2 linked regions of the Thiocapsa rosea genome follow. The protein of the gene in region 1 interacts with the protein of each later gene in a pairwise test. Links are inferred from orthologs where the notes say so. Each region holds a gene or a part of one and is shown in the gene's direction. Other genes may lie near its edges.

Region 1 (7,255 bases):
CATACGCTCAAGGAGGAGGCGCTCGATGTCCCCAAACAGCAGTGCATCACCAAGGACAACATCGCCGTCAGCGTGGACGGCGTCCTCTACCTTCAGGTGATCGACCCCCAGTCGGCAAGCTACGGCATTACGGATTATCGATTCGCATCCATGAGCCTGGCGCAGACGACGCTGCGCTCCATCATCGGACAGATCGAGCTGGACCGGACCTTCGAGGAGCGCAGCAGGCTGAACGAAGAGGTTGTCAGCGCACTGGACGACGCCGCGCAGCCGTGGGGCGTGAAAGTCATGCGCTACGAGATCGCGGACATCGTGATGCCGGGCACCATCACCGACGCACTCGAGCAGCAGATGCGTGCAGAGCGCGAACGCCGGGCGGTGGTGGCGCGCTCGGAGGGCGAGCGCCAGGAGAAGATCAATATCTCCGAGGGCCAGAAGATCCAGGTCATCAATCTCTCGGAAGCCGAGAAGGAAAAGCAGATCAACGAGGCCGAGGGCAAGGCCCGCGAGATTCAGATGCTCGCCGAGGCGACCGCGATCGGGATCGAGCGGATCGCCGCGGCCATCGAGAAGCCCGGCGGGAAGGATGCCGTGAGTCTGCGCATCGCCGAGCAGTACGTGCGCGAGTTCGGCCGCATCGCCCAGTCCGGGACCACCCTGATCTTGCCCGCGGAGCTCAGTAATATCGGTGCGGCCGTGGCGGGACTGGCCAAGACACTCCAGACGGTGGATGCGGCCGAGGCGCGGCGGCCCTGAGGGCCTGAAAGCGGGGCGATGATAGCGCGAGTTAAACCGCGCCCGGCGCGGTATGCGTAGTGTGTTGGATTGACTTGGCCGCGCCGGCTCCGACGACCGTCGGAGCCGGCGCGGTTTAGCTGGGTTGACACGAGCCAACTCGGGCATCGACTCTCGGAAAGGCGTCCATCAGCTTCTTGACCCTGCTTTCCGGTCAAGGCCGGGGCAACGTGGCAAGGTCAATAGGCGTTTTCGGTGTTGAAGAGGGCGAAAGGCGTCCTGAACATGATGTAAAGGTCGAATAGGATCGACCAGTTCTCGATGTAGTAGATGTCGTACTCGACCCGCTTGTGAATCTTTTCGGGCGTGTCGACCTCGCCCCGCCAGCCGTTGACCTGGGCCCATCCGGTGATGCCTGGTTTCACCTTGTGTCGGGCGAAATAACCATCTACGACTTGCTCCCAAAGACGTTCGTTCGTATGCGCGTTCACCGCATGAGGGCGCGGCCCGACCAGCGACAACTCCCCACTCAAGACGTTGAAGAGTTGCGGAAGCTCGTCGATCGATGCCTTCCGGATGAAGCGCCCGACCCGCGTAATTCGTGAATCGCCCTTGGTGACGACGTGCTTGGCGAGTGGATCGGATAGGTGGTGATACATCGATCGAAACTTGAAAACCTCGATCACCTCGTTATTGAAGCCGTAGCGTTTTTGACGAAAGAAAATCGGGCCGGGACTGTCCAGCCGGATCGCGAGCGCCGTGGCAAGCATGACGGGCGAGAAGAGGATCAAGGCGACACTGGCGACGAGCAGATCCAGGGTCCGCTTGACAATCGCATCCCAGTCCGCGACCGGCTTGTCCACGACGTCGACAAAGGGTACGCCCCCGATAAACGAGGAGGCGCGATCACGAAAATCCAAACTCGCGGTATGCGCCGAGAGACGGATATCCACCGGCAAGACCCAGAGCTGTTTAAGAAATTCGAGGAGCCGCCGCTCCGCATTGATCGGAATCGTCACGATCAGCATGTCGACATGGGCGATGCGGGCAAACTCGACCAAGTCGGCGACACTGCCGAGTTTCGGATATCCCGCGACGATGGCCGGCGATCGGTCGTTCTTGCGGTCGTCGAAGATGCCGCAGATGCGTGTCGCCTGGCTCGGTTGCTTCTGGATATCGCGGATGAGATCGGCGGCCGCCTCGCCCCCGCCCACGATGACCGCACGGTGCTCCAGGCGGCCGGCTCTGGTCCAGTGACGCAGTAGAAGGGCGAGTCCGAGCCGCATGCCGAGCAGCGCCAAAAGCGTCAGGCCGAACCAAAACCCGAGCCATTCCGGCGGAATTCTGGGCGTGTAGTCAAACAGGGGCGGGACCGCAAAGAAGGCCCCGAAGATCAGAGAGAGGCCGATCATGATTCGCGTCAGCTGCGGGAGCAGCGTGCGCATGATGAAGACTTGATAGCAGTCCGCCGCCTGAAACACCAGCGTGACTAGAACCACGCCGAAAAGAATCCCGAGAACGGCGGGGGGATGGACCGCGAGCCCATCTGAAGTGAAAAGCAGCGTAAGTGCTCCGAGCGATGCAACAATAACCGCATCGACAAAACGGACGACTCCGGTCAACACGGATGCTGAGATCGTGGACGTCCTAAGACTCTCTGCAACCGCCAGCGCTTGATCGGAGAGTTTTCGGGTCTTCGGACTTGGGTCGTCGCCTGTGAGGTTTCCTTGTTTTACTGCGTTCGGGTCGACCTCAGTCACGCTCTTCAGCAACCTCGCGGACAGTTCTTCCGGAAACATGATCGACCTCGGATCGGGCGACTATCGACTTGTTCTAAACGATACGCCTCTGCACGCAAGGTTTGCGCCAAGATGGAAATCGAGGTGCGATACCCGAGCATTTAGAGTGTAAACGGTTATTTTGACGCTAAGGCGGCCGCTTTACGGCGCAATACCTCATCTGCGGGGCGTCGAACCGCGTGCCTGAAGACCTGCGCCGATTGACCCGGACGATTCTTTCCGGCTTTGGAGATCGCCAAAAAACGTCGGTATGTCCGAAACCGTGTCACTTCGTGATCCGATCGCGACTCCCTCCACCGCAGGCATCCGGCGGGTGAATTCTGTCACGCGCGCAGTGCTTCGAGGAGTCGGCTCGCCTGCGACTCGACAGCGGCGAAGTCTCCCGTCACGAGTACCGGATCGCCCCGTCGTGCCGTACGCTCCAGCGCTTCGATCGCCTCATCCAGCGCCGGCACGCCGCAATATCGGGTTGCCCCGCGAACCTGATGCGCGTGCTCGGCCAGCGCGCTCCAATCGGCCTCCGCAATGCAGGCGCGAAGCTCCTCGATCTCGGCCGGCAACCCCGCCAACAAGACGTCCAGCAACTCACGAGCGAGATCGGCGTCTCCGCCCGCACTCGCGAGCGCAACGGCGTCGTCTCGAGCGGGTAAGCTGTCGAGCTTGGAGCGTTGATCGATCATACGTATCGCCGTCCGAAAAAGGTCTCCGCCAAGCCGATACTCTAAAGGTATTCGGCCCGCAACGTCCAGGCAGAGACGGCCGAATGCTGTTGCAGCTTGGTCGATGTTCGATGCTGGTGCAAAATGACCACAGCCAATCTCATCCCGCGGCGCGATGCCGATGTGAGCAGAAGATGCCCTATCCAACGATCGAAGACTTCGTCGGCCACACGCCGCTCGTGAGACTCCAACGCCTTCCCGGCGCCACCGACAACCTCATTCTCGCCAAGCTCGAGGGCAACAATCCCGCAGGATCGGTCAAGGACCGACCCGCCGTGAACATGATCCGGCGTGCCGAGGAGCGAGGGACCATCAAACCCGGCGACACGCTCATCGAGGCGACCAGCGGCAACACGGGCATTGCGCTCGCCATGGCGGCGGCCATCAAGGGTTATCGGATGGTGCTGATTATGCCGGAGCACATGAGTGCCGAGCGGCGCGGCGTGATGCGCAGCTTCGGGGCCGAGATCGTCCTGACGCCGAAGGCCGGGAGCATGGAGGCGGCCATCGATCTGGCGAACGCGATGGAGGCGCGCGGGGAGGGGATACGGCTCGATCAGTTCTCGAATCCCGATAATCCTGCCGCTCACTACGAATCGACAGGTCCGGAGATCTGGCACGATACCGGCGGAGAGGTCACGCATTTCGTCAGTGCAATGGGGACGACCGGGACCATCATGGGGACAGGCCGATATCTGAAGGAGCGGAATCCCGCGATCCGGATCGTCGGCGTTCAACCCGAGGAGGGTTCCAGCATTCCGGGGATTCGGCGGTGGCCCGAGGCCTATCTGCCGAAGATCTTCGATCCTGCCGGCGTGGATCGCATCATCGACATCTCTCAGGAGCTTTCCGAGCAGACCGCTCGCGAGCTGGCCGCACGGGAAGGGATTTTCGCCGGGGTTTCGTCCGGCGGTTGCATCGCCGCGGCATTGAAGCTCTCCCGGGAGGTGCACGACGCGGTCATCGTGGCGATCGTGTGCGACCGCGGCGATCGGTATCTGTCGACCGGGGTCTTTCCGGCCTAGGGGGAACCCCGGGTTTTCTTGTTCTGTTGCTTGAGTGTCGAGGACGCTGTCCGTGTCGAGAAAACGCAAACCTCTTCCGCAGGAGCCTGTCGAGGCCGAGATCGAGGGCCTCACCCACGAGGGTCGCGGATTGGCGCACTTCGACGGCAAGGCGGTCTTTATCGACGGTGCACTGGCGGGTGAGCGGGTGCGTTTCCGGTATACGCGCATCCAGCGTCGCTTCGACGAAGGCGTGGTCGTCGAGGTGTTGAGGCCGTCGCCGGAGCGCGTGGAGCCCAAGTGCAGCCATTTCGGCGTCTGCGGGGGTTGCAGCCTGCAGCACATGGAGGCAGGTGCCCAGATTCGCGCCAAGCAGGACAGCCTTGCCGACGTGCTCTCGCGTATCGGGAAGGTGACCCCGGAGACTTGGCTTGCGCCCTTGACGGCGGCTGCTTGGGGGTACCGGCGCAAGGCGCGGCTCGGTGTGCGTTATGTGGCCAAGAAAGGCCGAACGCTCGTCGGTTTTCGCGAGCGAGGCAATGCCTTCATCACCGACATCGGCCGTTGCGAGGTGCTTCATCCGAGTGTCGGGGCGCATCTGCAGGCGATCGGCGCCGCAGTGGATGCCCTGAGCATCCGCGAGCAGGTGCCTCAGATCGAGGTGGCGATGGGCGACACACCGCCGGTCTTGGTGTTCCGCGCCCTGAGTCCGCCGAGTGCGGCCGATTTGGGCGTGCTCGAGGCGCTCGGGGAGAGTGAGGGTTTCCACATCTATCTTCAGGAGGCCGGGCCGGAGAGCATCCGGCCGCTGCCCGGTCAGGGGATCACCCTGCACTACGGGCTGCCGCGCTACGATCTTCGGATCGAGTTCGAGCCGACCGACTTCACCCAGGTCAACCTGGAGCTGAACCGATCGATGCTCGACCAAGCGCTCGCACTCCTGGATGTCCAGGCCGACGAACGTGTGTTGGACCTCTTCTGCGGAGTGGGCAACTTCACCTTGCCGCTCGCCCGTCAGGCCGAGACGGTGGTCGGGGTGGAAGGCGATGCCGGATTGGTGGCCCGCGCGCAGGCGAACGCGGACTTGAACAAGATCAGGAACGCACGTTTCTATACGGCTGATCTTTATGGCGCGCTCGATCAGGAGCCCTGGTCGCGCGAGGGCTTCACCAAGGTGCTGCTGGACCCGCCCCGCAGCGGCGCGCTCGCCGTGCTTGATTGGCTACCGCGGCTCGGGGTGGAGCGGGTGCTTTATGTGTCCTGCTATCCGACGACCCTCGCGCGCGACGCCGATCGTCTCGTGAATGCGCTTGGTTATCGGCTTGTTTCGGCGGGCGTGATGGATATGTTCCCGCAGACGGCCCATGTGGAGTCGATGGCCCTGTTCGAGCGTGGCTGAATCGCGTCTTCGGCGCGGCATTTGGGGTTGTTGGACCTTGCGAATGTGCGTCCGGCCATGGTTCGTCGCAGCTGACGCGATTCAGGGATTTTTAGTAGGGTCAATGGGGTCATCCCCCGCCGGTAGGGTGGACGAGCGAGAGCGAAGTCCACCGAGCTCGGCGCCGGGGCTGGTTGACTGCGGTGCGCTCGGCCATACGGCGCTTGTCCGTTTTAGACCGCGCCGAGTAAAAGGCTTTTGGTTGCTCGGGGCATGTGAACCCTGATCAGTTTCATATTTTCACTCCGGGCGCGGTTTATGGGCCTTGAAATCGAGCGTAAGTTTTTGGTGAAAAACGCATCTTGGCGCGACAGCGTCGAGGACCGCGAGCCGATTCTCCAAGGCTATCTAGCGGAGGCGGGCCGTGCCACGGTCCGGGTGAGGGCGAAGGGGGATCGCGGCTTCCTGACCATCAAGGGCAGGACGACGGGTGTGACCCGCTCCGAATTCGAGTATGAGATCCCGATCGAGGAGGCTAGGGTCATGCTCGAAACCTTGAGCAGTCTGCCGGTCATCGACAAGGTGCGCCATCGGGTGCGGTGCGGCGGCCATCTGTGGGAGGTCGATGTCTTCGCCGGCGAGAACGCCGGACTGGTGCTCGCGGAGATCGAGCTGACGTGCGAGGAGGAACCGTTCGAGCTGCCGGGTTGGGCGGGAGTAGAGGTCTCGGACGATCCGCGTTACTTCAACTCGAACCTTGCGCGCCATCCGTTCAGCCGATGGTGAAGAGGCTGCAGCGCGACGCCGAGATGTGGTGGCACTCGAGACACATCCTGATCGATATCGACCGCCAGACCCTCGGTCTCTACGAGGGGGCGCGGCGACTGGGCGAGTATCGGGTATCGACCGGACTGAAGGGTGCGGGGGAGCAGCACGGCAGCGGCTGCACGCCGCGGGGTCTGCACCGGGTGCGGATTCGCATCGGCGAGGGATGCCTGATCGGGACCGTGTTCCGGGGACGTCGACCGACCGGCGAGGTTTACGACAGTGCATTCGCCGCGCAGCATCCGGACCGTGATTGGATTCTAACCCGGATCCTTTGGTTGACCGGGTGCGAGCCCGGCCGCAACCGGGGCGGCTGTGTGGATACGCTGCGCCGGTTTATCTATATCCACGGTTGCCCGGAGACCGAGCCGCTGGGCGTTGCGCGCTCTCACGGCTGCATCCGTATGCATGGCCCCGAGCTGATCGAGCTCTTCGATCGCACGCCTGTCGGAACCCATGTGCTGCTGTTCGGTACGGGTGAGCCTGAACTCGCCGGTTCGGATACAGGCCCCGTCGTCGATGGGTAGGGCGAAGCGAAACCCATCCTCCAACTTGCAACACAGCGCTTCCCCGGCTCTGGCGTCGGAGCGGGAAGGATGGGTTTCGCTTCGCTCTACGGGCGTTCTTGTTTGAGCGTCGGAGCGGGAAGGATGGGTTTCGCTTCGCTCTACCCATCCTACGTTGTTTATTTTTTCGGTTTTAAACCGCGCCGGCTCCAGCGGTCGTCAACTGTGCCGGGGCGGATCCCATCCAAAAACATTGCATGCCGCGTGGGGCGCGGTTTAACGGGGGGTG
Region 2 (6,722 bases), 3.0 Mb from region 1 along the record:
CGTCGCCGAGGGAACCTATCTCTACAGTCACATGCTCGAGCTCGCGCTCGAGGACGGAAGCGAGGTCGCCATCGGGCCGTTCGAGCGGCCCGTCGGCGACATCAAGAAGGACTCCATCCTTCCCGACGGCAGCGTCGGCGATATCGAGGTCTATCACGACCGGGTCGATCTGACCCTGCCCCTGCTGCGCGGGTCGAGCGAGCCGACCGAGGTGACCCTGGTCGCCAAGTACCAAGGCTGCGCCGAGATCGGCATCTGCTATCCGCCGCAAACGCAGAGGGTGACCTTGAGCTTGCCGGAGGCGCTGGTGACGGCGGTTCTGCCGACGGCCGCAGCGGCGGCCACGACGGTCGATGCGACGCCGGCAAATGCCGAGTCGGTTGTGGACGACACGGTCTCCGAGCAGGACCGGATCGCTTCCGTCCTCGCCAACAGCGGTGTGTGGGTGGTGATTGCGGCCTTCTTCGGGTTCGGGCTCTTGCTCGCTTTCACGCCCTGCGTCTTCCCCATGATCCCGATCCTCTCGGGCATCATCGCCGGACAAGGCCCGAACATCACCACGCGCAAGGCATTCACGCTCTCGTTGGTCTATGTCCTGGCGATGGCCCTGACCTATACGGTTGTCGGCGTGCTGGCGGGGCTCTTCGGCGCGAATCTGCAGGCCGCCTTCCAGAACCCCTGGGTCCTGACCTCCTTCGCGTTGATCTTCGTGCTGCTCGCGCTGTCGATGTTCGGCTTCTATGACCTGCAGCTGCCGTCGAGCTTTCAGTCCAAGCTTGCCGAGATCAGCAACAAGCAGGAAGGCGGCACCCTGATCGGCGTGGCCATCATGGGCCTGCTCTCCGCGTTGATCGTCGGACCCTGCGTGGCTCCGCCGCTCTTCGGCGCATTGATCTACATCAGTCAGACCGGGGACGCGGTGCTCGGCGGCATCGCCCTGTTCGCGCTGAGTATGGGCATGGGCGTGCCTCTGATCGCCATCGGCACCTCGGCCGGCAAGCTGCTGCCGCGCGCCGGCGGCTGGATGGATGCGGTCAAGGCGGTGTTCGGTGTCGCCCTGCTCGGCGTGGCCATCTTCATGCTCGAGCGGATCCTGCCGCCGGCGGTCGCGATGCTGCTGTGGGGGCTGCTGCTGATCTGCTCCGCGGTCTACATGGGCGCATTGACCCAACTGCCGCAGGCTGCAAGCGGCTGGAGCAAGCTCTGGAAGGGGCTCGGCGTCTTCCTGCTCATCTACGGCGCGCTCATGCTGCTCGGCGCGGCGGCCGGAGGGAAGGACACGGTCCAGCCGCTGCGTGGGCTCGCCGTGGGCGGCGGCGGTGGTGGCGCCGCGGAGGCGGTCTTTACCACCGTGAAGACGGTCGAGGATCTCGATCGCGAGGTCGCCAAGGCCGGGGCGCTCGGCAAACCGGTCATGTTCGACTTCTATGCGGACTGGTGCGTGACCTGCAAAGAGCTGGAACGCTACACCTTCAGCGATCCCGCCGTGATCGCGGAGATGGGCCGGTTTGTCCTGCTCAAGGCCGACGTCACGGCCAACGACGCGGATGATCAGGCCCTGATGAAGCACTTCGGCATCATCGGGCCGCCCGCGATCCTCTACTTCGACACCGCCGGGCAAGAGCTCAAGAACTATCGTTTGGTCGGCTTCAAGCCCGCCGATGCCTTCGTCGAGCACCTGCGCAGAGCCGTGCCATGAGCGCCGTTCGGGTTGGGATGGTCATTCTGCTTGCGGGTGGGATCAGTGTCGGGGCCGCCATCCTCGGCCAACGCTGGATCGAAGCGCCCAAGCGCGATGCGGGATTGTCGGTCCGCCAATCCGCGCCTCTTCAGACCTTGCCCGACTTCGGCCTAACCGACCTCGCCGGGCTGGAGGTCAGCAGCGAGGCGTGGGCCGGCAAGGTCGTGGTGATCAACTACTGGGCAAGCTGGTGTCCGCCCTGCGTGCGCGAGATGCCGCTCTTTATTCAAACCCAGGAGGCGCTGGGCGAAGCCGGCGTGCAGGTCGTCGGGATCGCCGTGGATCGCCTCGAAGACGTCGAGAAGTTCGTCGCCGACTACCCGGTCAACTACCCGATCCTGATGGCCAACCCGGAGGCGGTGGCCCTTTCCAAGCGTCTCGGCAACCGGGTCGAAGGGCTGCCCTTCACGGTCATTTTCGACCGCCGCGGGCGCCGCGTCTTCAGCCGCACCGGCGAGATCACGGCCGCCGAGCTCAAGGTCGAGCTCGACGCGCTGGTCAAGGCGGAGGATCGTCCGGCACCCGACGAGGACGCGTCTTAGCTGGACAACATCGCGTAAAATCCGCACAATTCGCGCCGATTTGCTGCCGATCCCAAAAGGACCGGCGGGTACACTGAGTCTCGGACGCGTTGGAGCACATTGACCGGATGGCGGCGATCCTGGTTCTGAACGGACCCAACCTCAACCTGCTCGGAACCCGCGAGCCGGAGCATTACGGCCGCACCACGCTGGCGGAGATCCACCAGGGCCTGGAGGATGCGGCTCGGGCTCAGGGCTTCACGCTGGAGTGCATTCAGAGCAACGCCGAGCACGTCCTGATCGAGGCGGTCCACCGTGCCGCGCACGACGGGGTTCGCTTCATCATCCTGAATCCCGCCGCCTTCACCCACACCAGCGTTGCCCTGCGCGATGCGCTGCTCGGGGTGGGGATTCCCTTTATCGAGGTGCACCTGTCCAACGTGCACGCCCGGGAGCCGTTTCGGGCCCATTCCTATTTCTCCGACATCGCCGTCGGGGTGATCAGCGGACTCGGGGCCGAGGGCTACTTTTCAGCATTGCGCGCGGCGGCCGGTCGGCTCGCGCCGGACCTTTCCAACGAGAACCATTGACCATGGATATCCGCAAGGTAAAGAAGCTGATCGAGCTGTTGGAGCAATCCGACGTCGCCGAGATCGAGATCCACGAAGGCGAGGAATCGGTCCGCATCAGCCGACACGGCAGCGGCGCCATGCCGATGTACATGCCTCAAACCATGCCGATGGGCATCGGCGCCGCGCCGGCTGCGGCGTCGGCAGCCGGAAAGGCATCCGATGATGACGATGCCGAGGAGATGGAAGGCGAGGTCGTGCGCTCGCCGATGGTCGGCACCTTCTATCGCGCGCCGTCTCCCGGCTCCAAGTCGTTCGTCGAGGAAGGCCAGACGGTGAAGTCCGGCGATACGCTCTGCATCATCGAGGCGATGAAGATCCTCAACCAGATCGAGTGCGAGCAAGGCGGTACCATCAGACGTATCCTGGTCGAGAACGGTCAGCCGGTCGAATACAACCAGCCGCTGTTCGTCATCGAATAAGGGCGGAGGGCAATGCCCCCGTCGTCAAGCGTAGGCGCCCTCCCCCGGTGCGCCTCGCCTCCTCCAGCAAAGACATCGCCACCATGCCTGCAATGATCGAGAAGGTCCTGATCGCCAACCGGGGCGAGATCGCGCTCCGGATCCTGCGCGCCTGTCGCGAGCTGGGCATTAAGACGGTCGCGGTGCACTCCGAAGCGGACCGCGACCTCAAGCACGTCCTCTTGGCCGACGAATCGGTCTGTATCGGCCCGGCCGCATCGTTGCTCAGCTATCTCAACGTGCCGGCCATCATCAGCGCGGCCGAGGTGACCGACACGGTCGCCATCCACCCCGGCTACGGTTTCCTCTCCGAGAACGCCGATTTTGCCGAGCGGGTCGAGCGCTCCGGCTTCATCTTCATCGGCCCGCGACCCGAGACGATCCGCCTGATGGGCGACAAGGTCTCGGCGATTGCCGCCATGAACAAGGCCGGCGTGCCCTGCGTGCCCGGCTCCGATGGCCCGCTCGACGACAACAAGAAGCGCACCCTCGAGATCGCCCGCCAGATCGGCTATCCCGTCATCATCAAGGCATCCGGCGGCGGCGGCGGCCGCGGCATGCGGGTCGTGCATTCCGAGGCGACCTTGCTGAACGCCATCTCCCTGACCAAGGCGGAGGCGGCCGCGGCCTTCAACAACGACATGGTCTACATGGAGAAATATCTGGAGAACCCGCGTCATGTCGAGTTCCAGGTGCTCTCCGACCAGCACGGCAACGCCATCCATCTCGGCGAGCGCGACTGCTCGATGCAGCGCCGCCACCAGAAGGTTGTCGAAGAAGCGCCCGCGCCCGGCATCACCGAGGCACAACGCCGCGAGATCGGCGAGCGCTGCGCGGAGGCCTGCCGCACCATCGGCTATCGCGGCGCCGGCACCTTCGAGTTCCTCTACGAGGATGGCTGCTTCTATTTCATCGAGATGAACACGCGCGTGCAGGTCGAGCACCCGGTCACCGAGATGATTACGGGCGTGGACATCGTCAAAGAGCAGATCCTGATCGCCGCCGGCGAGCCGCTGCGCTACAAGCAGGACGACATCGTGATCCGCGGGCATGCCGTGGAGTGCCGTCTCAACGCCGAGGACTCGGAGACCTTCATGCCGAGCCCCGGCAAGATCACCGAGTTCCATGCCCCGGGCGGCCCCGGCGTGCGGCTCGAAACGCACATCTATACCGGCTACACGGTGCCGCGCTATTACGACTCCATGATCGGCAAGCTGATCACCCACGGCGAGGATCGCGAGTCCGCGATTGCGCGCATGTGCAATGCGCTGCGCGAAACCGTAATCGACGGGATCAACACCAACATCAAGCTGCAGCGTTCGATCCTGAGAGACGGGGCGTTTCTGGCGGGCGGGGCGAATATCCACTATCTCGAAAAGAAGCTCGGCATGTAGGACTGAACCGCGTGTCGAGCGACATGGGATGTTCGGGGTCAGGCCAGCCTCGGCGCGATTCGATGGTTTGGCGCGACGCGATTCAGGGAGGTTAAGGTGATTTCCGGGAATAGTCATCCCGACAGCGAGTGCCTGGAAGGCATCGAGTCCTTGATGCCGTCACCCTCTCGTCCATGCCTCTTGGGTTCCCCAACCGGACGCAAGACTTCGGCCCCACACCCGGGTAAGCCGACTTCAGTCGGCCCCCGGGGAGGCGGACTTCAGTCCGCCGTGCGGGCGTGCTCGGGGGGGCCGACTGAAGTCGGCGTACCCGTGCGGTCGCGGTCGGCGACCTGGACACTGCCGATGTGGCCGAAACGATGATCGAGGCTGACAACGACAACGACAACGACAACGACAACGACAACGATAACGATAACGACAACGAGTAAATTTTTTTCCGGATATCACCTAAACCGCGTCCAGAGCGACATGCGTCATTTTCACGTTTCGTTCAGCGTTAGGGGCTTCCTCGATCTTGGCGAGACGCGGTTTAAAAGCAGTGAATGCTTGTGCCGGCTTCGAGGCAGTTGGCTCTCGGGGCAGAATCGGACTCCGCTCGGTCACCACGCAATATAGTCAACTTTCTATCTTCTTAAACACTTAAATCGCGTCCGCTCCGGCGCATGTGGACTCGTACGAGGTCGAGACCGAATGAACACTGCGCATATCCTGCGGGACGCGATTTAAATGGGCTGGCTGCAGCTTTCCATCGAGGTCTCGAAGCCGGATGCGGAGCAGATCGCCGCCTTCCTGGAGGATGCCGGCGCTCTATCCGTGACCCTCGCCGATGCTGCGGACGAGCCTCAGCTCGAGCCTGGGCCGGGGGAAACACCGCTTTGGTCGCAGGTCAAGATCTCGGCGCTGTTCGATGCGGATGCCGAGAGCGAGGCATTGGTCGGCCGCTTGGTCGATCAGCTGGCTCGTGAGCATGGCTCCGGTCGTGCCTGCGCGCCTCTTGTCGAGCGGATCGAGGATCAGGTTTGGGAGCGCGTCTGGCTCGACACCTTCAAGCCGACCCGCTTCGGTCGGCGTCTCTGGGTCTGTCCGCACGGACAGGATCCGGATGATCCCGAGGCCATCGTCGAGGCCGTCGTCGTTGCGCTGGATCCGGGTCTGGCCTTCGGGACCGGGCATCATCCGACCACCGCGCTTTGCCTGGAGTGGCTCGACGGGACCGACCTGGACGGCAAGACGGTCCTGGATTACGGCTGCGGCTCGGGGATCCTGGCGATTGCGGCGCTGCGCTTGGGCGCTGCACGTGCGATCGCCGTCGACCATGACCCTCAGGCGCTGGAGGCGACGCGGGACAATGCCCTCGCCAACGGGGTCGCCGACCGCCTCGCGATCTACGGACCGGACGAGGTGCCCGAGCTGATGGTCGACGTGACCGTCGCCAACATCCTCGCCGAGCCGCTGATGTCGCTGGCCCCTCGGCTCGTCGCGTCGCTGCGGCCCGGCGGCGTGCTGGCCGTCTCGGGCGTACTCGCCAATCAGGTGGAGGGCGTCCGCGCGGCCTATGCCGAACCGATCGCGCTCGCGCCGACACGCCTGCGCGAGGATTGGGCGTTCATCTGCGGGACGCGTTTGTAGGTACGGGGGGGTTGTTCGTTGGCTGGAGCGCGGGGTTCGCTCCGAGGATCCCGACCTCATCCCGGTTCCTTTGAATCGTTTCGAGGCATTGCTCATCGGACCGGCCGGAGCTGGTAGGGTGGACTGCGCTGCGCTTGTACACTCTATCGCCAGGATCAACGACCTCGCCGGTTTGGAAACGAAGGCTCGCTTCGAAACATGCCTGGTTCAATCGCACCGACGGTATCGACTCCTCCCATGCACCGCGCCTTCACCATCGGCCCACACCGATTCGAGAACAATCTAATCCTCGCGCCGATGGCCGGGATCAGCGATCGGCCGTTTCGCGTGCTCTGTCGGCGCCT

What was found.
Region 2: the proteins of cysM (region 1) and accC interact in binary tests that used the Escherichia coli proteins (3 or more experiments, as listed by UniProt). The link is inferred for Thiocapsa rosea from one-to-one orthologs.

What each region holds. Positions count from the first base shown.
Region 1 is NZ_RBXL01000001.1:4,668,515-4,675,769, reverse strand. The notes cover bases 2,406-5,332. They hold cysM (cysteine synthase CysM), read left to right. Parts: upstream 2,406-3,387; coding sequence 3,388-4,278; downstream 4,279-5,332. Other genes in these bases: rlmD (23S rRNA (uracil(1939)-C(5))-methyltransferase RlmD), read left to right, coding at 4,331-5,332; BDD21_RS20730 (Hpt domain-containing protein), read right to left, coding at 2,858-3,214; BDD21_RS20735 (undecaprenyl-phosphate glucose phosphotransferase), read right to left, coding at 2,406-2,534. Also shown: BDD21_RS20740 (SPFH domain-containing protein), read left to right, coding at 1-756; more of BDD21_RS20735, read right to left, coding at 975-2,405; more of rlmD, read left to right, coding at 5,333-5,656; BDD21_RS20715 (CYTH domain-containing protein), read left to right, coding at 5,954-6,421; BDD21_RS20710 (L,D-transpeptidase), read left to right, coding at 6,415-6,987; BDD21_RS20705 (hypothetical protein), read right to left, coding at 7,243-7,255. UniProt on the Escherichia coli protein: Two cysteine synthase enzymes are found. Both catalyze the same reaction. Cysteine synthase B can also use thiosulfate in place of sulfide to give cysteine thiosulfonate as a product.
Region 2 is NZ_RBXL01000001.1:1,654,944-1,661,665, forward strand. Bases 2,634-5,575 are described here. They hold accC (acetyl-CoA carboxylase biotin carboxylase subunit), read left to right. Parts: upstream 2,634-3,405; coding sequence 3,406-4,746; downstream 4,747-5,575. Other genes in these bases: aroQ (type II 3-dehydroquinate dehydratase), read left to right, coding at 2,634-2,852; accB (acetyl-CoA carboxylase biotin carboxyl carrier protein), read left to right, coding at 2,855-3,313; prmA (50S ribosomal protein L11 methyltransferase), read left to right, coding at 5,476-5,575. Also shown: protein-disulfide reductase DsbD, read left to right, coding at 1-1,699; BDD21_RS07570 (TlpA family protein disulfide reductase), read left to right, coding at 1,696-2,283; more of aroQ, read left to right, coding at 2,391-2,633; more of prmA, read left to right, coding at 5,576-6,378; tRNA dihydrouridine synthase DusB, read left to right, coding at 6,616-6,722. UniProt on the Escherichia coli protein: This protein is a component of the acetyl coenzyme A carboxylase complex; first, biotin carboxylase catalyzes the carboxylation of the carrier protein and then the transcarboxylase transfers the carboxyl group to form malonyl-CoA.